Regions from separate parts of the Shewanella psychropiezotolerans genome, predicted to be linked through region 2. Evidence: riboswitches for the same ligand, from Rfam matches in the RefSeq annotation. Region 2 holds a riboswitch; the other holds the start of a gene.
What was found. Region 2 has a riboswitch for lysine ahead of lysC (lysine-sensitive aspartokinase 3). Riboswitches for the same ligand answer to the same signal wherever they lie in the genome.
Positions count from the first base shown of each region.

Region 1: linked by a shared signal. The riboswitch ahead of FM037_RS19995 (Na+/H+ antiporter NhaC family protein) and the one ahead of lysC (lysine-sensitive aspartokinase 3) in region 2 are both predicted to bind lysine.

Region 1 is NZ_CP041614.1:4,533,753-4,546,285, reverse strand. It holds gene FM037_RS20015 (amidohydrolase family protein) at 1-2,694, opposite strand, end outside; gene FM037_RS20010 (H-NS histone family protein) at 2,861-3,253, opposite strand; gene FM037_RS20005 (electron transfer flavoprotein subunit beta/FixA family protein) at 3,559-4,308, shown strand; gene FM037_RS20000 (electron transfer flavoprotein subunit alpha/FixB family protein) at 4,308-5,231, shown strand; lysine riboswitch at 5,436-5,653, shown strand; gene FM037_RS19995 (Na+/H+ antiporter NhaC family protein) at 5,732-7,300, shown strand; gene FM037_RS19990 (thymidine kinase) at 7,509-8,087, shown strand; gene FM037_RS19985 (hypothetical protein) at 8,131-8,565, opposite strand; gene FM037_RS19980 (TlpA family protein disulfide reductase) at 8,799-9,329, shown strand; gene FM037_RS19975 (type II secretion system protein) at 9,368-9,994, opposite strand; gene FM037_RS19970 (hypothetical protein) at 10,135-12,533, opposite strand, start outside.
Region 2 is NZ_CP041614.1:5,363,087-5,375,619, forward strand. It holds partial or broken gene FM037_RS30215 (S8 family serine peptidase) at 1-221, shown strand, start outside; gene FM037_RS23535 (succinylglutamate desuccinylase/aspartoacylase family protein) at 321-1,427, opposite strand; partial or broken gene lysC (lysine-sensitive aspartokinase 3) at 1,485-2,833, opposite strand; lysine riboswitch at 2,981-3,155, opposite strand; gene FM037_RS23545 (DUF3293 domain-containing protein) at 3,400-3,843, opposite strand; gene arcA (two-component system response regulator ArcA) at 4,420-5,139, shown strand; partial or broken gene FM037_RS23555 (DPP IV N-terminal domain-containing protein) at 5,463-7,714, opposite strand; gene FM037_RS23560 (class 1 fructose-bisphosphatase) at 7,982-8,971, shown strand; gene FM037_RS23565 (flavocytochrome c) at 9,176-10,966, opposite strand; gene FM037_RS23570 (ATP-binding protein) at 11,415-12,533, shown strand, end outside.

The DNA.
Region 1 (12,533 bases), 830 kb from region 2:
ATCACAATACATCATAGACTTGGCGGCTTCCTGATTTAATCTTCGCTGCATCTCATAGTCATCTGAGTTGATGCTGGTGAGCACGCCCTTGCTCTGCATCAGGCAGGTGTTTTGGGGAATAGCATCATAGACCTCAAATTTATAGGCCCACCAATCAGAGAAGGTTGAGGCCGAGGCGCCGTGTTTAGCCATCTCTTCTGCGACTTTATAGCCTTCCAATACATGGGTGAAGGTTTTTACCTTGAAGTTATAGGCTTCTGCCAGGCGCAGGAACATCAAGATCTCAGATTGAACATAGGAGTGAATATGGATATCCCGTTTTTGCTCTAGCACTTCGGCGATAGCGGCTAAGCGATAGTTGGGTTTAGGCGCGATACGTTTGCGCTTCTCACTGCCTCTGAGGCGACGATAATCATAAATTGATTTTTGATAGGCGCTGGCTTCGTTGAATGCCTCGATGAACAGAGATTTAACCCCCATGCGACTTTGTGGGAAGCGTCTGTCGAAATTATCACCCCAGTTACTCTGTTTCACGTTTTCGCCCAGGGCAAACTTGATGCTGGGAGGCGCCTGAGTATATTTAAGCGTGTTGGCATTCTCGCCCCAGCGCATTTGGATCACCTGGGCCTGACCACCGATAGGGTTCGCACTGCCGTGTAATAGCTGCGCTGTGGTGACGCCGCCGGCTAAGGCGCGGTAAATAGCGATATCATTGGGATTGATGATATCGCCGATGCGCACTTCTGAGGTGATGGCATCTGTACCTTCATTGGTACCGCCATTGATGGCAATATGTGAGTGCTCATCAATAATACCTGCGGTTAAATGCTTGCCTGTGGCGTCGATATGGCGATAACCCGAAGGTGTTTTCAGGTTTGTGCCTATCTTCTCTATCTTGCCGCGCGATATGAGCACGTCGCTGTTTTCAAGCACTCCTTGTTCATCAGAGGTCCAGATGGTGGCGTTACTTATGTGTAGCTTCTCTGTTTTAGCTAAGCTGTCTCTGCCATAGGCGATATTGGGTAAGGTTAACTTAGAGATAAGTTCGACAGGTGTTTCATCTTCTTCAGTTTTTGGCGTTTCGAAGGCGTCTCTCAAGACTCCGGCTACAGGGGTGAGTGCGCCATCCTTATCTGACATGCGGCCACGAATGCCTTGTTCGTCAAACCAGAGTGTGAAACGGTTGATGCCCTCGAATCCAGCCTCTGTCATATCGACATTAAAGGTTAAGCGCTTATTGAGATAGGTCACCTGAGACAGTACCAACTCTTGTTCGCCGCTTGCTAAGGTGCCTGACATCTTGTCATCTTCTTTATTGGTGTTAGAGATAGACAGGTCCAGTGAGACTTGTCCTATCTGGATTTGATAGCTGGAATCCAACAGATCAGTATCCCTATCGATAAGTGGGTGTTCATCACCTTGTAACCAGATGCTGTAAATTACGCCATCTTCGAAGATATTACCTTTAGTGATCACTAGATCCGCAATAAACCCGGGCTTCAATCGACCGCTAAATTCACTGGTGCCGACAATTTCTGCGGCTTCGGTGGTGAGTGCGGCTAATGCCGTTGCTTCACTCAGGCCATATTTTACGGCCTGCTTGAGTCTAGGCCAAAAGTCTTCGGCTGTGATGCCGTGCTGAGTCAGTGAGAAGGGAAGCTGAGACTCTTCAACAGCCATCAAGTTAGCCGGTGCTCGCTCCCAATGTCGCATCTGTGCCAGGCTTATCTCTCTCTCACTGTCGTCATCGCCAACTAAGGGGGCGGCAGGGAAGTTTAATGGCAGAATTAAGCCATAACCATAAGTTTTCAGTTCGTCTAGCCGAGTGTACTCCATACCGTTACCCAGTAAACTTGCTTTATATTCATGTTCATTTAATAAGCTGGCAGCCCTGAGTTGACTGTTGAGGTTGCTAGTATCGAAAATAATCTGTTCACTCTCAATATTGGCTATAGCCAGGAGTGCACTATTAAATTCAATCAATTGAGTTTCAGATTTTGAAAATGACTTGTCTTTATTTTCTTTATACCAATTGGCATCGGCAAAAGTTTGTCTAATAAGCGCTATGCTGCCCATCAAAGAGCTTGGGTAATCTTGGGGGGAACTGCCCTTATCGAATGCTAAAAAATGACCGGAATGAGCACGATAGATAATTTCATTGGCACTTTTTTCAGCTAAAGATAATGTCACCCCACGTCCACGAAAGATGCCATCTAAATTACTGCTCTGAACACTGGTAAATCCATTTTTGATCCAAGGTTCTGCATCATTTTTATTAGGGTGAACATAATTGAACCAAGATTTTTCAGAGTGAATAGCGCCATTTTCAGCATTTCCACCTATACGTTTTATCTCATAGATAGGAGGTCGCACTTCATCTTGTGGGTATTCAAATTCGATGGCGTAGTCGGTAAAAGGGTCGATAAACCCCGGATAGATGGTATAACCATGCAGATCGATAATGAGTGCATCCTCTGGCACTTTATTATTTTTTATGACCTCTATAATCTTATTGTTTTGAATGAGTAAACTGGCATTTATTATTTTTTTACCTGGCTCAATCATTAAGGTCGCATGAGTGAGAGCGGTTAATTTGGGGGTGTTATCAGTGAGTTGATCATTTGCCTGCGCTTGCAATGAACTGATTGACAATAATGTCGTGATTATCGTTATTATTTTTATTTTGTGATGCATTTTAGACATTAACTATGAATAGTGAAACCTAGCCAGAGGTTATCTGAATTTTAGTGTAAATACCAAGTGGCAATTGTAATGATTTTTATCAATAGTGTTAAATCCAAAGTATAAAAAAACCGGCATAAGCCGGTCTAATATACTACTTCTGTTTGATAGAAGTGATTTAGATTAGGAAGTCATCCATAGAACGGCCTTTATCTAGCTCAGTCTTAAATACTGTCGGCATACGGCCTTGACCAGTCCAAGTGATTGCCTCGCCATTCACGTCGATAGCATATTTAGCTGGACGTGGAGCGCGCTTCTTAGGTGCTGGTTTTACCGCCGATGCACCCAGATCATCAATTGATAAGCCAACGGCTTCCATCTGTTTGCGGATTTCATCTATCTTGGCATTTCTTTCTGCCGTAGCTTCTGCTTCAGCTTCTGCTTGAGAGTCTCTTTCTGAGATAACTTTATCAAGTTTTACCGCTAATTCTTTTAAGTCTTCAATCGATAGTTCTTTTACTGCGGCTTTAAAACGGCGGCCATGAGTTAGTATTTCAAGAAAATCGCTCATAATTATTTGGTCCAATTATATTAAGTGAGTTATTAAATATCAGACTAATAATAGGAATTATTAGAACAAGTTTCAAATGTTATTTTAATTAAATTAATGAATATATATTTATATTCATATTATCTGCTGTTTATTGTTATTTTATTCGGTTAAAAATCACCAGAATATGATATGTATCAAAAAAAATACAAACAAGCGTTTGAATCCTTATTGACGTTAACGTTAACAGCACGTAAAGTAGAGCTACTTTGTGTAGGTGTTAACCTATACTCAACCCTCTAAATATGACGTAAGAAGGAAGCCCTATGAAAGTATTGGTGCCTGTTAAGCGCGTCGTCGATGCCAATGTTAAAGTCAGAGTGAATGCTGATAATACCGATGTCGATACCGCTAACTTGAAAATGGCGATTAACCCTTTTTGTGAGATTGCCGTAGAAGAAGCCGTGCGCCTAAAAGAAGCTGGTGTAGCTTCTGAAATTGTGGTTGTTACCGTGGGCCCTAAAGCCGCACAAGAGCAACTACGCACGGCAATGGCTTTAGGTGCCGATCGTGGTATTCATATCCAGACTGAAGAGGCGTTAGTACCTTTATCTATTGCTAAGCTGCTCAATGCAGTTCAGGAAAAAGAGCAGGCACAACTGATTATCTTAGGTAAGCAAACTATCGATGGTGATAATAACCAGACCGGACAGATGCTGTCGGCACTGGCTAATATGCCTCAGGCGACATTTGCTTCAGAAGTTAAAGTCGAGGGCGACTCTCTTGCCGTGACACGTGAAGTCGACGGCGGCCTACAGAGTGTCACCATTTCGCTGCCAGCAGTCGTGACGGTTGATTTGCGTTTAAATGAACCCAGATACGCTAAGTTACCTAACATCATGAAGGCAAAGCGTAAGCCATTAGAGACCCTTTCTATCGATGATTTAGGTGTAAGTCTGAAGCAGCATCAAACAGTATTAAAAGTGACTCCACCTGCCGAGCGTAAGGCTGGAATTATGGTGGCTAGCGTTGCAGAACTGGCCGATAAGTTAAAGAATGAAGCGAAGGTGATCTAATGGCAATTTTAGTATTAGCAGAACATGATAATGCCAGCTTGAAGCTGGACACCGCCAAAGTTGTCGCTTGTGGTCAAGCCATTGGTGGCGATATCGATGTCTTGATTGCCGGTCATGAATGTGCCGCAGTGGTCGATGCCGCCAAGCAACTTGCAGGTGTCAGGCATGTTTTAGTCGCACAGTCGGCGCAATATGCTCACGGGTTTGCCGATAATGTGGCACAGCTTATCGTGGATCTTGCCGGTGATTATGAACACATTTTGGCTGCAGCTACTAGCCAAGGTAAAGACACATTACCACGAGTATCGGCGCTTTTAGATGTCGCTCAGTTATCTGAAGTGGTAGAAGTCGTTAGTGCCGATACCTTCGTCCGTCCAATATACGCAGGTAATGCATTAGCCACGGTTCAGAGCCATGATGCTAAGAAGGTATTAACCGTACGTTCAAGTGCGTTTGATGCGGTCGCTAATGATGGAGCTGCGGATGTTGTTGCCATAGATAAGGTATTCGATTCTGTGACTCAGTTTATTTCTCAGAGCCTATCAGAATCTGAGCGCCCCGAACTTGGCGCTGCATCTGTTGTGGTATCGGGTGGTCGTGGTCTGGGTAGCGGTGAGAATTTTGCTATCTTAGAAAAGCTTGCCGATAAGCTAGGTGGCGCACTCGGTGCTTCACGCGCTGCGGTCGATGCAGGTTTTGTGTCTAACGATCTTCAAGTGGGTCAAACTGGTAAGATTGTGGCACCTGACTTGTATATTGCCGTGGGTATCTCGGGGGCAATTCAGCATCTGGCTGGGATGAAAGACTCTAAAGTGATCGTCGCCATCAACAAGGATCCTGAAGCGCCTATTTTCCAGATTGCCGATTACGGCTTGGAAGCGGATCTGTTTGAAGCGGTTCCCGAGCTAACTGATTTGCTATAACTTATCGATTATATGCTGTGTAAATGTAAGTTTTAGGTGAAATCCCTTTTGATTTACACTAAATAAGCGTGATCTTAGTCACAGTGAGCGGCTTTGGGGTAGAATCCTCAAAGCCGCTTGTGTTTTTATTAACTTCACGTTTTCATGTTTTCCTGAGTTTAGTACCTCTGTTTGGTACTATCAGTTCGGCACATGATAAACGTCCTGAGAAGTAGAGGTGCATTAAAGATCAGTAGTGATAGTCAGGGTGATACCGCTTATCTATCATGAAAGGCTTTGATGCCGAAGTAGTAATACATATCACGGTTTACTGCTGGGGCTGTATCGAATAGGTACAGCACTGCCATAGTATTTCTTATCTGGATGATAAGAAAATTTATACCTTTTAACTAACGGTATTACTATGGAGCGCTACTGATAGGACAGGTGTTTTCAGATATCTTTAATATCCCACCAGTTCAGCAGCCTCCATTCGTACTTAAAACTAAGATTATAATTAAATGACAACTTTAAGTTACGCCGATTCGGCGCTCTCATTGCTGCCACCTGTGGTTGCGATTCTGATGGCGATTGTTACACGTCGTGTATTGCTCTCTTTAGGGCTGGGAATATTACTCGGCGCTATTTTGATAAACGATTTCTCTGTCATAGCATCTGGGCAATACTTAGGCGAGCAAGTTGCTGGCCTATTCTGGGATGATGGTGCTCTCAATGCCTGGAACATGTATCTGCTAGGCTTCCTGGTACTATTGGGGATGATCACCGCGCTTATTACGGTGAGCGGTGCGGCTAACGCTTTTGCCGATTGGGCAAGGGGTCACATAAAGTGTAAACGTGATGCCAAGTTGATGACCATGTTCTTAGGCTGCGTGATCTTTATCGACGATTACTTCAACAGCTTAGTCGTCGGCAGTGTCGCCAGACCTCTGACCGACAGATATTATATCTCTCGCAGCAAGCTCGCCTATATTTTGGATTCGACAGCTGCACCAATCTGCGTGATCTCTCCCGTGTCGAGTTGGGGGGCTTATATCATCGCCTTGATCGGCGGTATTCTCACCGCCCATGGTTTCACAGATTCAGGACATCTGAGCATCTTTATCCAGATGATCCCGATGAACTTCTATGCCATATTTGCACTGCTACTTTTGTTTTGTGTCGCCTTCATGGATCTCAATGTCGGCCCCATGCGTCAGCATGAGCTCAATGCGCAGAAGGGTAACTTATATGATGAGGCTAAAGGCTTACCCCCCGGAGCTAATTCAGATCTGCCTGAGGCCGATAACGGTAAGATTCTGGGATTATTTCTGCCCATTATCGTACTGGTTCTTGCGACCTTCTATTTCATGGTGAGCAGCGGCGGAGACGTCTTAGCAGCAGACGGAAAACCTTTCAGTATTCTTGGTGCATTTGAAAATACCGATGTAGCTTCGTCTTTGTTCTTCGGTGCCTTGGTCGGTTTTATTGCGACTCTGGCCTTAGTCTTGATACAAGGATTGGATAAGTCATACCTAACTAAAGGTCTGGTTGCTGGTGCTCGCTCTATGCTGCCAGCCATCTATATCTTGCTATTTGCCTGGACGATTGCCGGCGTGATTGGTCAATTAGAGACAGGTAAGTACATGGCGAGTCTGGCATCGGGTAATATTCCGTTTGCGTTGTTACCCGCCGTCTTATTCGTGCTTGCAGGACTGACGGCGTTCTCTACCGGCACCAGCTGGGGGACGTTTGGTATCATGCTACCTATTGCCGCGGACATGGCGATGGGTACTCATACCAATATGATGTTACCTATGCTTGCGGCAGTGCTCGCTGGTGCAGTATTTGGTGATCATTGTTCACCTATCTCAGATACGACGATCCTCTCCTCCACGGGAGCTAACTGTCATCATATCGATCATGTGGTCACTCAACTGCCCTATGCCTTAATCGTGGCGGGGATCAGCTTGGGCGGTTATATCGTGCTGGGATTCACCGAGTCTCTGATGGCTGGACTCGCTACCTGTAGCATCTTATTTGTGATTAGCGTCTTGGTTTTGAAGGTTAAATCTACTCAGTCTACCAGCTAGCCATGCTACCAATGTTGTTGCTAGCCTAAGGCAAGACTAGCAAGTGAAATACCGCTCATATGAGCGGTATTTTTTTGTCTAGAGTTTCGCAGTAATCCAGTCGCTGTTTATCAGAATTAGTGAGTATTGGCTTGAATAGCACTGGCACATGATTTTCGTTATAAAAATTGTTAAACTGTAGCCGAATTCACGTATAAGGAATATCAGTTTGGCACAGCTCTATTTTTATTATTCGGCGATGAATGCCGGTAAGTCTACTTCACTCTTGCAGTCTTCATATAACTATCGCGAACGTGGCATGAACACCTTAGTGATGACGGCCTCAATCGATGACAGATACGGTGTGGGTAAAGTGTCTTCACGCATTGGTATCGAAACCGCTGCGCAGGTATTTGGTAGTAGCGATGATATTGCCAAGATGATAACGACGGCTCATGAAGAGCAGAAACTGCATTGTATCCTTATCGATGAATCTCAGTTTTTGAGTAAAGAGCAGGTCAAACAGCTGACCTATATCGTCGACATATTGGATATACCTGTGCTCTGTTATGGCCTGAAAACAGACTTTCAGGGAGAGTTATTTACCGGTAGCCAATATCTACTGGCCTGGTCAGACAAACTGGTCGAGCTTAAAACAATCTGTCATTGTGGTCGCAAGGCGAACATGGTGGTGAGATTAGACGATGAGGGCAAGCCTATGCGTGAAGGTGAGCAGGTCGCCATAGGTGGCAACGAGAGCTATGAATCTGTTTGCCGCAAGCATTTCAGAGAGTTTTTGTGGGATTAGCATCAGCGTTTAGGTCCTAGTATCTAAGTATTAGGACCTCTCATTAATCCAACTTGGACAGTAACTGCCTTACCTCTTCCCGTGTGTTATCTATCTTGGCGATTATTTGTTTTACACTCGTTTCGTCATCTCCTATCGAATCCCAATCTTGCTGCCATTCTTGTTTTAGTTGTTGAGTCGCTTGCTGCAATTCCGGTTCTGTGATCATGCTCAAGTCTGCAATCAGGTTTACTTTAATCCAACCTTTTCGCGGGTTTCCGGCGATTTGATCTTTATCGTAATAGGCCGCGTAGATGATCCCTTCCAGCTCAGACAGTTGTAGCAAGAGCTCAAAGCTTGCCGAGCGCATTGTTGAGTTATATTCAGTGACCTCCATTCGCCAGACGTTGTAGCTAAATCCTACAAGCGCAAATACCATGCTAAAAATGGCGGTTATTTGGAAAATGTGTTCTTTACTCTTCGGAAATGTCGGCTGCATATTGTTAATTTCATTGCCTAGCTTATAAACAAAGATAGTGTAAAGCCCATAAAAATTTCATTTTATCTGCTGAACATATTTTATTTTTACTGAATGTTAATTGCTAAGTATTCGGTCTATAGCTATGAATTAACTGCAAGTGAGTTCATAGCTTGGACTGCCAGTAGTCGGTTTGCCTTCGGTGATTGTTTGGAGGCTTACACCAGTTGATATTATAGGGAGGATTTATTCAAATGAAATTTGGCATCAAGGCTTTTGGTTTAGCGGCTGTAGTTTTTACTATCTTGGGTTTAATAACCTTTGTTTTCATAAACTCGGATGTAAACTCATTAGAGTTCAGCGAGGATGTGAAACTGGCACCTAACTTCGCATTAGCCGATCCCCTAGGCAAGGTTCACCAATGGTCAGAATATAAGGGTAAGCCGACTATCATACACTTCTGGGCGACCTGGTGCCCTTATTGTAAGAAACTGCAGCCAGGATTGGAGAAGTTGCGTGTGGACTACAGTGATAGCGACTTGCAGATCTTAGGAATAAGTTTCAATGAAGATGAGGGAGCCGATCCTGCCCAGACGTTAATGGAGCGAGGTATTCAGTTCCCAACCTTAGTGAAAGGGGAGAGTGCCGCTAAAGCTTATGGTGTTCCCGGCACCCCGACGACGGTATTTATCAATCGCCGTGGAGAGGTTGTCTGGGTGACAAATATTTCAGATCCTAACAACCAGAAGTTGAAGCAAGCTGTTGATTATATTCTTAGCCACTAAGTGATAGATGCAGCCTAGAACTAGGCGCGAGTGGCTAATTAAAAACAATCATCAGTAACAGCACGGGTAAAATATTCAAATTTTGGCACTGGGGAGCGATATTCGACGTGGCATTTGAACTTACCACTTCGAATGTCTGCTAACTTGTCTGCAAATTTTTTGGGGATAATAGCAAAAGAGGAAAATGAACCTATTCCAAACACGAAATCATCATCAGATAATCCCATTACACTTTTATAGTTATCTTCTACTAGCGTATTTGAAGATGAGGTACCAGTAGCTTTTGGATAGCCGTTCGATACATACAGACGTGTATCTGATACATCTATGTAGAAGTAACCTACCTGTCGATCCCAATTTGGATTGTTGTTACATGTGCCATCGCAATCTTCTCTATCGGCAATGCCATCAAGTTGGGTTTTTGAGTGTACAAGTTGATTCATTGAGGCGATGGAACCAGCTATCCCTTCAAGATTGGCTTTCTGAGCGTCACTGCCTAGCGAAAGAAACTTAGGAGTAGCAATAACTGCGAGTATGCCTAAGATTATGATGACAACCACTAACTCGATTAAGGTAAAGCCAGTTTGATTTTTGTTTAAAGACACTTTATATATATCACTAACAAATTGTGCGCGGAATATACTTAGATTAAACTTTCTTATCAAGAATGTATCACTCAAATCGATAAATAAAACTGAACTATTTTAATATGTTGCTGGTTTTATTTATTGTGTGCGGGTTCTGTTTTTAACTTGTGTCGGTTGGATTTATTTTGTTGTTCTTAGGTTGGTTTGGCTGCTGGTTTCTAAGGCACTAGCTCAAGACAAGCAGCGTATTCTGGAGTCGTGTCGGCGATGCTCCCTGGCGATCCGGTCACCATATAGAAGTCTCTGTGGCTGCCACCGCCGATATCTGAGCTGCTCCAGTAATATTCGTTATCCACTCCCCAGCCTAGGGCATTACCCACATGAGCGCTGGCAAATTCAGGGTAACTGGCTTCTGCAGCATCATAAAACTGCTTCAAGCCGAAGGGGTTTGAGACATCAGTGTTACCCTCTACGGCGAGTGTCATTCCACGAGCGGTGCACAAAGCATCGGCATTGGGCCAAGTGTATAACCCCCAGAGTACATTGCTGCCAATTTCAGAGTCTTGACCATCATGAAGTGGCGATGCTGGTATTGCCGCATTAAGCAGGACCGACTCGATTATGCTAAGTGGTCGATGTAATCGTTTGGTGACCGTCGCTATGGTCAGCTCGATATAATCAACCGACGCTATGGCCCTGCTGGTTATCTGGTTGCTACCATCGAGTGTCATAGGCAGTCCGCCAGTGACACTCGTTACAGGATATTGGGATACTAAGTTACATATCTCTCCCTCCTCAACAGTGGTCACACAGACCTCCACATCGTAGCCTACCAGTCTGAATGCTGACTGAGTAATGGGTAAGCGGGATATAGTATAGCTGGTGTTGCTGGTGGATCTTACTGCATTGTCAGCCGGGTTGGTCGACTTCCAGGTGACGCCAGTTTCGCTATAGCCTTTCACATCTAAGGTTAAAGTTTGATTGAGTTTTAATTCACCGGTGAGCAAGATAGCCGCTATGTCTGTGGTGATGCAGGCTTGTGAACCTATTTTTGGTGTACCACTCACGGCGACAGCTGTAACACAAAAACTTAGGCTTTTACCGCCACTGTCTGCTAACGGTGTGTATGAGATGTTTTGGCTGACTTCTACATTATCCAGTTTCCAACTGAACAGACTAACCCCTTCAGCATCGCCATCAGAATCGATAAAGTCATAGCTAACAGTTAAAAAGGTACTGGGTTTGACGAAAGTATCCCAACTTAAGTTAGTTGTGCTTGGTGCGCTGCCTGCTTTTGGATTAATGTTAGCGGCAAGAGTACAAACCTGATCTCCAGTTGCATTCTGACCATAAGTTGCTAATGGAGTAACACAGAAACTAATATCTTTACCTTCATCAGCGACGACGAGTGTTACTGTTGAGCCTGTGGCGATTTCGGTGCCATCAACCTGCCAGCTTAGTAAGCTAGCTCCCTCGGGGCGGCTGTTAGCGTCATTATACAGGTAGCTGCCAGTGAGTAAGGTGCCTACCACGGGAGTTGGGCTGATTAACAAAATGGTTGCAGTCGGAGCGGTATAGGTCCCAGTGATATTTTGTGAGAAACACACCTGTAGCCCTTGTTTAGGGGAGCCAGTTTGCGCAATCGGGGTGACACACAATTGCAGAGTTTTCCCTTCGCTGTCTATGGGTAAAGTGAGGCTTAAGCCTGTGCCGCTAGCTAGGTTATCGATTAGCCATTGAGTCAGACTGCTGGCTTCAATATCACCATTGGCATCGCTATAGAGATAACTGGCTGTGACACTTTGCCCGGGTTGCAGTGGCGATGAGATGGTTAAGCCGCTTGCTTCAGGGGCGCTGCCTGCTTTGGGGAAAATGCTCGCTGGCGTCGAGCACACTTGCGTACCGGTGGCATTGATGCCATAGGCTGCCACAGGGGTAACACAAAACGTTAGGATTTTACCTTCATCGGTGGCGGCGAGAGTGAGTGTCTCTCCTGCTGAAACCTCAGTACCATCTAGCTTCCAGGTCAGTAAGCTAGCTCCCTCGGGGCGGCTGTTAGCGTCATTATACAGGTAGCTGCCAGTGAGTAAGGTACCTACCACCGGAGCTGGGCTGATTAACAAAATGGTTGCAGTCGGAGCGGTATAGGTCCCAGTGATATTTTGTGAGAAACACACCTGTAGCCCTTGTTTAGGGGAGCCAGTTTGCGCAATCGGGGTGACACACAATTGCAGAGTTTTCCCTTCGCTGTCTATGGGTAAAGTGAGGCTTAAGCCTGTGCCGCTAGCCAGGTTATCGATTCGCCATTGAGTCAGACTGCTGGCTTCAATATCACCATCGGCATCGCTATAGAAATAACTGGCTGTGACACTTTGCCCGGGTTGCAGTGGCGATGAGATAGCTAAGCTGCTAGCAACAGGAGCACTACCAGCTTTTGGATCTATGTTAGAGGGGGCTGAGCAGACTTGGAGCCCTATTGCATTCTGGCCATAAGTTGCTAATGGAGTAACACAGAAACTAATATCTTTACCTTCATCAGCGACGACGAGTGTTACTGTTGAGCCTGTGGCGACTTCGGTGCCATCTACTTCCCAGCTCAGTAAGCTATCTCCCTCGG
Region 2 (12,533 bases):
CCGTCGAGTTTAGCAATGGCGGTGAAAGCATCACCTTTAGTGCTCCAACAGGCGATCATGAATTCGTCTTCTCTGTAGTAGCATCTGACGGCGAGCTTGACAGTGTAGCAGGTTCGGCAACTATCATAGTGAATGCACCAGATAACTCTTCAGGTGGTTCTCTAGGTTGGTTAACTATGCTTCTTCTTCCATTTGCAGGCCTACGTCGTCGTAAGCGCTAAGCAATGGTTTAACAAGCTATAAATGAGAAGGGAGCCAAATAGGCTCCCTTCTTTTTATCCGTTATTCCATGTTTAAAAAAGAACGACTGTCTCAATCAGCTATATTTCAAACACCTTGGTCATCACCTTATAAAGCTCAGTGCCTTGATAAACCGATGCCGAGGCAAAGTGCAGGATAGGTACACAATCTTTATTTATACTGAGTGGGGTTATGGTCTTATCGGTTCCATAAAGGTCGAGTCTCAGAATATTCGCTAATGGTTCTCCCTGTTTCAAAGGCTCACCGATTTCAGCCAGATACTCGACCATGCCGCCGAGAGGCGAATGATACTTCTTATAGTCTTGCAGATGACAGGCATATCTTTTCATCCTAGCAGGAACAATCTTCTGTTCGATGACGCCACGCTCACTCAGATAAGCCAAGATACCTTTAGCATCGACTAGGGCATCTTCGAGATTTATCTTCTCTTGAGAACCAAGCTCTAAGGTAAAGGCTGAGACTGGTACCTTCAAATCCCTCCCCGCTAATTTCATATGCTCGGTGAGCTGCCACCAGGGGCAGAAGATAGATTCATCCATGGCGCCACCAAAATCATTGGGAATGAACAAGGTATAAGGGATGGAGAAGAAAGATGCCGCCTTAGCATCGTATTCAGGACAATAGAGATGTTTACAAGACTTAGGCCCAGTATGGAGATCTAACACAATATCAGCTTGATGCGCCATCACTTGCAAATTGACCGCCTGCTGGTGTCCGGTAGTGATGCCCCATTCGCTGTTTAAGCGTTGATAACAGGCTTCAATCAACATGGCCCTGTATTGAGCGATCAAGTCAGCATCACTAAGAGCATCATGAGCCTTATACCAAGCTGCCACATCCACTTTATGATCTAGGTATTCTCTATTCCAATTCACACCTGTGATAGGATCGAAACGGCCCAGGGTGAACTCGCCACTTTTTTGATTAATCCCCAGCGGGTTGGCCAGAGGCACGAGTGTGATGTCGCCACATATGCTGTATTGCTCCAGCAATTTCATCAGCTGATAGATAACCGCATTGCCCTGCACCTCGGCGCCATGTACATTCGCCTGAATATAGACGCTAGGCCCCGTAGCGCTTTCGCACTCATAGCTAAATATGGGTATGGTGAGATCTTGGCCTGTGGCCAATTCACCTATCTTCAATGATGATTGGGTAAAACTCATATTCAATCCTTCACATCCTAGCCTCTCGATTCTAAAACCGAGAGCTTAAGACTTTTATCACTCAAACAAATTCTGGTGCAGCGCCCTGACCACCTGCGCAGCTTCCGACTCGGCGACTAAAACACACAAGTTGTGCGGGCTAGCACCCTGGCAAATCATACGCACGTTATGGGGTTCCAGCACTTCAAAAACACGGCGGCATACACCCGGAGTGGAAGCGATCTTATTGCCAACTATGGCTACCAGCGCCAGGCCTTCTTCGACTCGAACTCGGCAATGTTGCGATAACTCTTGCAACAGAGACTCACTGAGTAGGCCATTTCCAGCAGAGTCGGATCCCGTCTTATCTAAGGTCAGTGATACATTTACCTCAGAGGTTGTGATCAAGTCGACACTGATCTTATGTCTGGCTAAAGTTGCAAAAGTTTCGGCCAGAAAACCTTGGGCGTGGAGCATCTGCAGGCTATGCAGATTGAGTAATGTTTGATCCCGGCGAACAGTAACCGCTCGATAAACCGGAGCATCTTCAACTTGGTGACGGATCCAGGTGCCACCTCGCTCTGGCTCTCGGCTAGAACCGACAAAGACTTGAATTTTTTGTCTGACAGCAGGAAGAATGGTGGCAGGATGAAGCACCTTAGCACCAAATGTTGCCATCTCGGCGGCTTCATTGAAGCTAATCTCCGCAATAGGGCTGGCTTTAGGTGCGATGCGAGGGTCAGTGGTATAAATGCCGGCCACATCGGTCCAGATCTCAACGGCGGTCGCTTTCAAGGCCTCGGCTAACAAGGCGGCAGAGTAATCACTCCCCCACGGCCCAGAGTCGTCGTAGCTCCAGCATCATCGGCGCCAATAAAGCCCTGAGTCACTATGCGCTGCGATGATAACAGTGGAGCTAAATACTCTGCTGCTAACAGAGATATTGTCTCTATTTGTGGTTCGGCTCTACCAAAATGACTATCAGTGCGCATCACCTGACGCACATCGAATGCACTGGCCGCCTCCCCTTTCTCCCTTAGCACTGCGGCAAACAAAGCCGATGAACATTGCTCACCTTGAGCAAGCAGCTCATCTATCCTTGCCTTATTTCTATTTTTACTCAACTCTTCACTCAAAACAGAGATACGACTCAACACGGTATCTAGTCTTGCGGCAACCTCTTGTGGGCTACCAAGGGAATCTAAGATTTGATATTGAATGTGGGCTATCTGTTTAATGAGCTGCATTCTTCGCTCTTCACCTATCTGCTCTTGGGTCAGCTCCACCAGCAAGTTGGTGACACCACTCGAAGCACTTACCACCACAACACGGGTATTAGGATTAGCGAGAATTATATCGGCACAGCGACTCATGGCGGCATAATCGGCCACAGAGGTACCGCCAAATTTTGCGACAATAAGTGACATTACACAGCCTCCGCAGAATGCAGACACAGATAAGATTCATTTGAAAATAGATAAGGATATAAAACAAACATGATTACACTCCGAACTGACTTCGTTCGAAGAGCCTGGTGCAAAGATTACGCACCCCAGAGACGGGAAACAGCGATCACCACCAGAAGCTCTCCACCAATAAACAGGTGACAATCTAAGGGATTCAACCCTTTCGACCGACATAGAGTAATTCCAAATACTCGATATCTCGGCGCTAATCTCCCTCATAAGTCATCTGCAGAGTTTGGACTCTTTAGACTTACTACCTAGTTAACGCTCCTCTTCTGTACCTCACGCTCAGTCGACATTAATCAAAAAGAGAACAAGGAAAGAGAAAATTATCAAATTTTGGCTGACCAAGCAATGGAAAACCTCAACTATTGCTGAAAAAATTAGCAAATCTATGCTTATAGAATAGAGATGTATGAAATTTGAGAGTAGAAAGCTAAGTCATCTCGAACGAGATCGAACAGACAATATGACTTTAACAACTCAATTTATTCGACAATCACAGGGAAGTTAGTTCTCGATTTAAGCTAATAATCCAAATCTGGCAGCTCACTCACTAAGCTAACCCGCTTAGAGAAGTCGCCGATGATGAGCTCTTTTTGATGCTCAGTTTGAGAGAACAGACAGGGAACTAAGGCTAACTGGTTATTATCAACGAAATAGATAGCATTTTGCTTAAATTTCAATCCCAGATGCGCCGCGCTGAGCTTATCGATAGCGACTGCCCAGCTTTTTTCCATATGAGTGCGATCACGAGAAGCCCCCACAACGGCACGATAGGGTCTGTTAAATTTCTCTATCGCGAGCAGTAGTTGCCTATCTAAGAGTCGATTTTGACAAGAGGTGAGGATCTGACCCTTAGGGTTATGGGCCGTGATAATTGCAAAAGATAACTGAGAAGATAACGTTTGGGTAAACAGAAATTCAGTTTCTTGATAGTACTGCCACAATCGCTTATTTGACTCTATCATCTTGACCATATCCCTCAATTTGATTGAAATTATTATAGCAAATTTAGTATATCTTCATAGAGGCGTGATGTAGATCACTAAAAGTAATTTTTCAAGACACTTAAATATCAATAGGTTAACAATAAAAGTGTGACACAGATCAAATCCACAAGGAAATTTGTTAACATTTCATTTGTTAACAATTGCCTAAAACGAGTACAATAGATCCAGTCGGTTGGTTCTGCATCATTTATTAGTATGATGCATTTGGTTAAAAGTGGAACTGGCATAGAACTTAAAGCCAACCAGATTTCTGTATAAAATGCGACCAGTGCTTAGTTTCGCATTTAAACTTCATAAATATTTATTAATGTAGGGAACTAACCCTACTATTGTTTATCGAAGTGAATACAGTTCGCGTTCCCATTTATTGAGATACGCATACTTTACTAATCAAAGAAGTGTGTTGCTGTTTCAGCCAATTTGAAAGCACCTATCGTAGATCAGTAAGCGTCAGCATGACAAGATCGAGCGTATTTAGCACTGATAACACACGCTCATGGTTAGAATAGATTTGAACACATTAGGTAAATTAATATGCAAAACCCGCACATTCTGATTGTTGAAGATGAAGCCGTTACCCGTAACACGCTAAGAAGTATTTTTGAAGCTGAAGGATATGTGGTAACTGAAGCCAATGATGGCGCAGAGATGCATAAAGCCATGCAGGAAAATAAGATCAACTTGGTTGTTATGGATATCAACCTTCCTGGCAAAAACGGTCTTCTGTTAGCACGTGAACTTCGTGAAATAAACAATATCGGTCTAATCTTCCTAACGGGCCGAGATAATGAAGTTGACAAAATATTAGGGCTTGAAATTGGTGCAGATGATTACATCACTAAGCCATTCAACCCACGTGAACTGACTATTCGTGCTCGCAACCTATTGACTCGCGTCAATAGCACAGGTGCAGAAGCCGAAGATAAGAACAGTGTTGAGTTCTACCGTTTCAACGGTTGGAGCCTTGAAATCAACAGCCGTTCTTTGGTTAGCCCACAAGGTGAACCATACAAGCTGCCACGTAGTGAATTCCGCGCTATGCTGCACTTTGTTGAGAACCCAGGTAAGATCCTTAGCCGTGCCGACCTTCTAATGAAGATGACAGGCCGCGAGCTTAAGCCACATGACCGTACCGTTGACGTAACGATTCGTCGTATCCGTAAGCATTTCGAAAGCTTGCCAGATACGCCAGAAATCATCGCCACGATTCACGGTGAAGGTTATCGTTTCTGCGGTAACTTAGAAGAAGCATAAAGCTAACGCTTTATACTTGTTCAATAAAAACCAGCCCAAGGGCTGGTTTTTTTATATATGGACTTCCTATAACTGAAAAGTTATCCCCGCTGGCCACGGACGACCAAAGAGGGGGGGTTTATGTCTGGAACAGAGCGGTAAGCTGTAAGTTCCAAGACAGGGCTAAGAAAGCTTCGAGTTTTAAGCTATAAGGCCCAAGACAGAGCTAAGAAAGCTGTAAGCCTCGATACAGCGCTGGAATCCTTCAAGCCTCAGCTCTTACTTACCACTTACCGCTCTTAGATTCTAGCTCGAGCCTTATTTCGACTCTGTATTTCAACGCTTTATTTTAATTCTCTCTCAAGAAAATCGGCCAGTGAGCGATACAAATGCGTTCTCACTTTTTCGCCGCGCATCGAGTGCTTTGACCCCGGATAGTCTATCATCTGAAATAGCTTACCCTCATCCTGTAACGCCTTATACACTTTGGTACTGTTCTCAAAAAGTACATTGTCATCGGCCATGCCGTGATACATCAGCAAGCCAGATTGATAGCCTTTCACATATGGCAGTACACTGCTGGCCTCATAGCCTTCGGCATTCTGTTGCGGATGGCCCAGATAACGCTCGGTGTAATGGGTGTCATATAGGGCCCAGTCAGTCACTGGTGCACCTGAGATGGCAGCCTTAAAGTAATCCGGCGCCTTAAACAAACCCATCAAGGCCATATAGCCGCCGTAGCTATGGCCGTACAAGGCTATGTTATCACCATCAACAAAGGGAAGTGTACGCAGGTAATCGACGCCAGCTTTCTGGTCGTTAACTTCCGCTTCGCCTAAGTGCTGATAAATCACATGCTCAAATTGAGTCCCTCGGTGCGCCGAACCTCGGTTATCGAGTTGGAACACGATATAACCTTGCTGGAGTAAATACTGAGTGAAGTAATCGTGCTCGCTCCAACTGTTGACAACTAACTGGGCATGGGGCCACCGTAAACTCGAACAACCACAGGATACTGCTTGTCGGCGCTAAAATTAGTCGGTTTAAACAGACGATATTGCAGCGCTTGGCCATCTTCTGCTTTAGCCTGACCAAACTCAGGTAACTGCCACAATCCGAAGAAGGGATAGAGAGGGTGACTCTTATTCACCTCGTTCTCTTCTACCCAAGCGAGTTGCTGACCCTTATCACCATGTAGGCTAATCTGCGGCGGTTGTGACAAGCTGCTAAAATAGTCCAGATAAACGGCTTCATTCTCGGCAAACACTGGAGAGTGCATACCGCTTCGCTGACTGATATTCTCGACGTCGCCACCGTTTAAAGGCACGCGATAAAGATGTTTTTCGGTAACCAGAGTTTTACGGCCGGTAAAGTAGATCCATCCCGTTTTCTCATCCACCAGCTCGACTTCATCGACGGTCCAGTCTCCCGATGTCAGCTGCTTTTTCACCTTGCCATCCAGTCCTATCAGATACAGGTGATTGAAACCATCACGCTCCGAGGCCCAAATGAAGCTCTCTTGCTGCTTTAAGAAATGCAGATCATTATTTAGATTCACCCAGGCATCACTGCGCTCTTCGACTAAAACCCTAGATTTATCGATCTGAGCAAGGGATACCACTCTGAGATCTAAGGTTTGCTGATCTCGGCTCTGCCATTGATAGGATAATCGCTTACTATCCGGCAACCAGTTAACTCTGGGCAAATAAATATCTTGCTCTTTACCAAGATCGACCCAGCTTTTCTTCTGGTCGGCGAGTGTCACCACGACTAATTTAATCGTGACATTATTCTTACCCGCATAGGGATATCTTTGCTCGGTTAACTTGATACCATCAGCATAGATCTCATTACGAGTCACCAACTCAACGCCAGACTCATCGATACGGGTATAGGCAATGGCCGACTCATCCGGTGACCACCAATAGCCAGTCATGCGGTCCATCTCTTCTTGCGCGACGAACTCGGCCATGGCATTTTTTATCGCCCCGCCACCATCAGTAGTCATGGCGGTTAGCTTGCTGGTTTTCAGCTCTAACACGAACAGATTTTGATCTCGTACAAAAGAGACATAATTTCCCTTAGGAGATAAACGAGCATCGGTGACAAAGCCTTCACCCGTAGGTAGCAAGTTTACTTCGGCATCATCAACCGAGAAATAGTAAAGCACGCCAGAGGCTGGAATGAGCATGGCCTGGCTATCATCAGACCAGAAATACTCCATGATCCCCTGACCATATATGCGTTGGCGCTCTCGCCTTGCCTTCTCTTCATCAGAAAGCTCACCTATGGTGAGCTTATCCGCATCGAGTAGTATCGACTGCTTACCACTGGCTACATCCATCTGCCACAAGTCATAAAAATACTGATCGTCTTTACGTCCCGCAAGATAGGTCACTCTTTTACCGTCGGGTGAAAGCTTAAGCCCCCTGGGACTAGTGCCTGCCAATGCGGGGGAAGCGTATAATCTTTCGATACTCAGAAGCGTAGCGCCTCCCTCGAGTGAGTGCTCTTTTTCTGCATTAGTCGTACTAGTGACTGTCGAGCAAGCTGTATTTGATAAAATCATAGGCACCGCCAATAGCACTGAGGTCATCCATTTTATTGTCATTATTATGTCCTGGATCTAAATGTAATTACCGCATGCCGACTAATGAGATTGGTATCATTAACAAACGACATAAATATCGCTGACATTGTGCACTAAAGTCAGCAAAAACTGAAACACACTGCCCAAGTTATAATTTGCCGCTATCCTACGCTGAAAAAAAGTTCAATCTCAGGTATGATCGCGCCAAATAAGAACACTCACATTAGACCCGATCTCAAACTCGAGCTCAGCTCGACTTGTATAGGAAATAACATGCAGACTTTGGCCCAAAACCTGACATCACAAGGCATCAATGCCTCTTTGACTCAGCTTATTCACACCTTAGCGAACACCTCTAAAGAGATCAGTCATGCCGTCCGTCACGGAGCTCTTGCCGGCGTACTCGGCACCACAGAGCAGGAAAATGTTCAGGGTGAAACCCAAAAGAAGCTAGATGTGATTACTAACGATATGCTCAAAGATGCGCTGGATAAAGACGATACAGTCCGTGGCCTGGCATCAGAAGAGGAAGACTTTATCGTCGAGGTAGGCGCTAAGGGTGACTACCTGGTCTGTTTCGATCCATTGGATGGCTCATCGAATATCGACATTAACTCATTAGTGGGTACTATCTTCTCGATTCTACCCGCCCCTAAAGGCGAACTAACAGAAAAAAGCTTCTTGCAAGCGGGTCGCAAGCAAGTCGCTGCGGGTTATGTCTTATATGGTCCTTCGACTATGTTGGCTCTCACCACAGGTAAAGGTGTGCAGTTATTTACCTTAAACCCGGAAACTAACGAATACCTGTTAACGACAGAAGCCATGTCTATCAGTAAAGACACGGCTGAGTTTGCCATCAACATGTCTAACCAGCGTTTCTGGGAAGCTCCAATGCAAACCTATATTGCCGATCTCTTGCTTGGCACCATAGGTCCGAGAGAGAAAGCCTTCAACATGCGCTGGATAGCTGCCATGGTCGGCGATGTGCATCGTGTACTGTCACGCGGTGGCATCTTCACTTACCCTACCGACAACAAGAACCCTGAGAAGCCATACAAGCTTAGATTGATGTATGAAGCAAACCCTATGGCATTCTTAGTCGAGCAAGCGGGCGGCAAGGCCTCTACCGGCTATGAAACCATCATGGATATCGAGCCAGGTGAAATTCACCAGCGCGTAGCCGTTATCTTAGGCTCAGCTAACGAAGTCGATACTTGCCTTGAGTATCATGAAGTCGATTACAGTGAAGAGCCAGAGGTTTAAGAAAAGGTTCTAGCAACATATTAAAAGTCGCTTTAGCGGCTTTTTTTATGAGCTTTTTATATAAGATTGGGTTTATTTCGCTAAAGGTGAGATAAAAAAATACCACTACCTTATCGGGTAGCGGTATTTGGGTGACGGGAAAACTGTGGGGTCTAATCAGTTTGCCCCTTGCTAAAATACAAGCTCATATAAAGAGTCTTAGAGCTATTTCTTTTTAGAATAGCTAGCCGCCTCTTCGCCGGCGAGTCTACCGAAGGTGATTATATCTGAGATAGCATTGCCCCCTAAGCGGTTAGCACCATGTACGCCACCAGTCACTTCACCAGCACCATATAACCCAGGAATGACTTGCTTCTTGGCATCTAAGATCTCCGCCTTAGTATCTATCTTCACGCCGCCCATAGTGTGGTGAACGCCAGGAGTCACTTCGATAGCATAATAGTTACCTTCGTTCAGTGCGCGAGGTAAGTTAGGGCGCTCAAAATCAGTGTCCTTACCACTCGTCACTAAACTGTTGTAACGCGCGACGGTTTCGGTTAATGCTTTACCATCAATATTCTCCAACTTGCCTAGCTTCACCAGCGAGTCAGCAGACGGTACAACACCAAGACCGATATACTTATCGATCTTCTTCAGAGACTTACGCACTGAGTCATCGAAAATCAAGAAGGCTGTCTTGCCTGTCTGCTCTAAGATTGCTGCAGCCGCTTTATCACGGGTAGTGATCTCATTGACGAAGCGCTTACCTTCACGGTTAACTAAGATAGCACCGTTACCACGCACCGCTTCGGTGACCATCACACCACCTTTAACGGACAAGGTTGGGTGAGCCTGGATGTATTGTAGATCTTGCATTGCAGCGCCTGCATTAGCCGCGACATCGATACCATCACCTGTAGCACCAGGTTGATTAGTCGATACGAATCCTTTTAACTTAGGATCTAGCTTAGACACGCGCTCGTTATTCTTAGCAAATCCACCCGTTGCCAGGATAACTGCGTCGGCTTTAATCCAGTAGTAGCCCTTGTACATACCTTTAACCAGCAGGCCTTTCACCTTACCGGAATTATCTTTAAGAATTTCGATACCACGGGTGTTCATGCGCATGTCAATATCACGCTTAACCGCATTATCATAGAGCACTTGGATCACATGTGCTCCCACGCCCGCGCCGCCAGTAGGCCGGTGAGTACGGTTAACCGATGCGCCTCCCATGCGACCCACATCGCTCAAGTCGGCACCCATAGCCGTCATCCAATCTACTGAGCCTTTAGAGTGAGAAACCAACACATCGACCAGAGCCGGGTCGTTAAGATTTCGCCCCCCTTTCATGGTGTCTTTAGTCATTAACTCAAGGCTATCTTCGATACCTTTGGCTTTTTGTTGATCCGTCCATGCGGCATTCATACCACCAGCAGCCAGCTTAGCGTTACCACCAATCACAGGTTCTTTCTCAATGAGGATAACCGATGCCCCCTTGTCATGGGCCGATACAGAAGCTGAGAAGCCCGCACCACCAGAGCCAACTACGACCACATTGACTGTGTCCTGTGGCGCCATGGCTAATGCCGTTTCACGCTCAGACTTATCTTTAGCAAGCTCGGCAATGCTTGGCTCGTGACGCTCCCACTTACCCGCATATGGCATATCGAAATCGAAGCTGTGACAAGAGTCACAATAGACCATTGATTGTTCATGAGCACTGTGACAGGTCGTACAGGATGTTTCACCAGGAAAGTGAGAGTCATGTGCATTATAGTGCTCATGCTTAGTCTCTTGAGCAACTTCGTCCATGGCACCATGACAAGATACGCACTGGGCGTTCTCGTAGCTCAGGTTATCGTTAGATAGCTCGCCATCCGGAGTATGGCAGCTTTCACACTCTTGGTTTTCACCATGAAAATCGGCAAGCGTATCCGCAGCCATAGTATTAGCGGCAAAACCCGCAGTGCCCAGTAAGGTGGCCAGGCAAATTGCACTTTTCAGCTTTTTCATCATATCTCCTCACTGTTAAACCTAGCAATCTTCGTTGCCCTGGCTAACAGCTCATATCTATAGTTTCTGAAATCAACAAGTATTGAATTCAGATATCATTAACTCACTAATTCATGTCAATTTTCTGCCTTTGACTACTGGCTATCAAGCAAAACTCTTACTGAGTAAACAGAAATATAATCCGCTTCACAGGGTCATATTGACGCCATGCAAGGATGCATAAATTCACAGCCTGTTATGCAATTTTGCATGAGAGATAGAGGCAGAGATCACACATTATTGATGAAGGCGGTAATAGGCTAAATCAGACCCCGAACAAGTGACCAAAGTTAGCAACAAATGTCTGGAATCGAGGCTAATGACACAGTTCCAACAAAGCTTCTCATGCTAATCTCAGCCCATGAAATACCTATGCCCTATAACAGGCCTACTTTACCTACTATGCTCCATGTTTAGCACTACCGTTGAGGCTTGGCAGACAGATGAGAATATCATTTTTGGTGTCCACTCTAAGACGGCGCCATTGGAGTGGCGCAACAACGGCGTCGATCAGGGATTTCATTTAGAATTAATGAGTCGCATCGGCCAGATGACAGGTAAACGCATTGTTGTCAGGCGCAAGACATTTCAACAACTGCTAGCAGATGTTCATGACGACACCAGTCCCATCGATGTGATTGCGGTCGTGAGCCCTATCACCATAGACAGGCAACTCAGTCAATCCGATCCCATCTACGCCACTCATGCCAAGGCTTACACACTACAGGGAAAAGCCTTTGTCCACGGCTGGCACGATCTTATAGGCAAACGTGTGGCGATAAAGAAGGGGGCATTCGTCGATGTGTACCTCTCAGGGCAAGCGCAGGAGTTTCAGCGAGTCGATGTCGATCTCTACGAAACCGGTTTTCAGCAGTTAATCTCAGGAGATGTCGATGTGGTGCTGGCGGAGAACTTCGTTGCCAGACGCTTGCAACCTCTCTACCCATCCATAAGAAGTTCGAGTGATCCCTTGATCTATGGCGCATTTAATTTTGTCAGCAACCATAAAAATGCCCGGCTCATGGCCGAGATAAACGATGCATTGAGGCAGCTTAAACTGTCCGGGGAATACGATCGTTTAGTGAATAAGTGGTTTGGCACAGGCCGCGAGAAGGTCGACTTGTCCAATACTCAGCAAAGAATGTTCTGGCTCGCCATCTTAGTCAGCGTCATCTCGGCATTAGGCATGTTGCTTACCGGCTACATCAGTCGCAGCCTACATAAAAGGACCCTAGCCCTCAACCTTGAGCTGGCTCAACGAAAGCGCGCTGAACATCAGATATCCAGCCTTTCTAAACAGTTTCAATCGGTACTCGATGGCATCCCACACGGCGTCACCTTATTTAATCGTGAAGGTAAGCGCCTTTGGAGTAACGATAATAACAACGAATTGTTGACCAGTTCAGAGCTCCACTTTACTCATGGCGACACTTTCCAGCTCAACAGCACCTTAGTCCAAGTGTTGGATAACCAAACATCATTGATAGCCGATATGGCCTATCGCACTCAATTTTGGCAGATACAGATC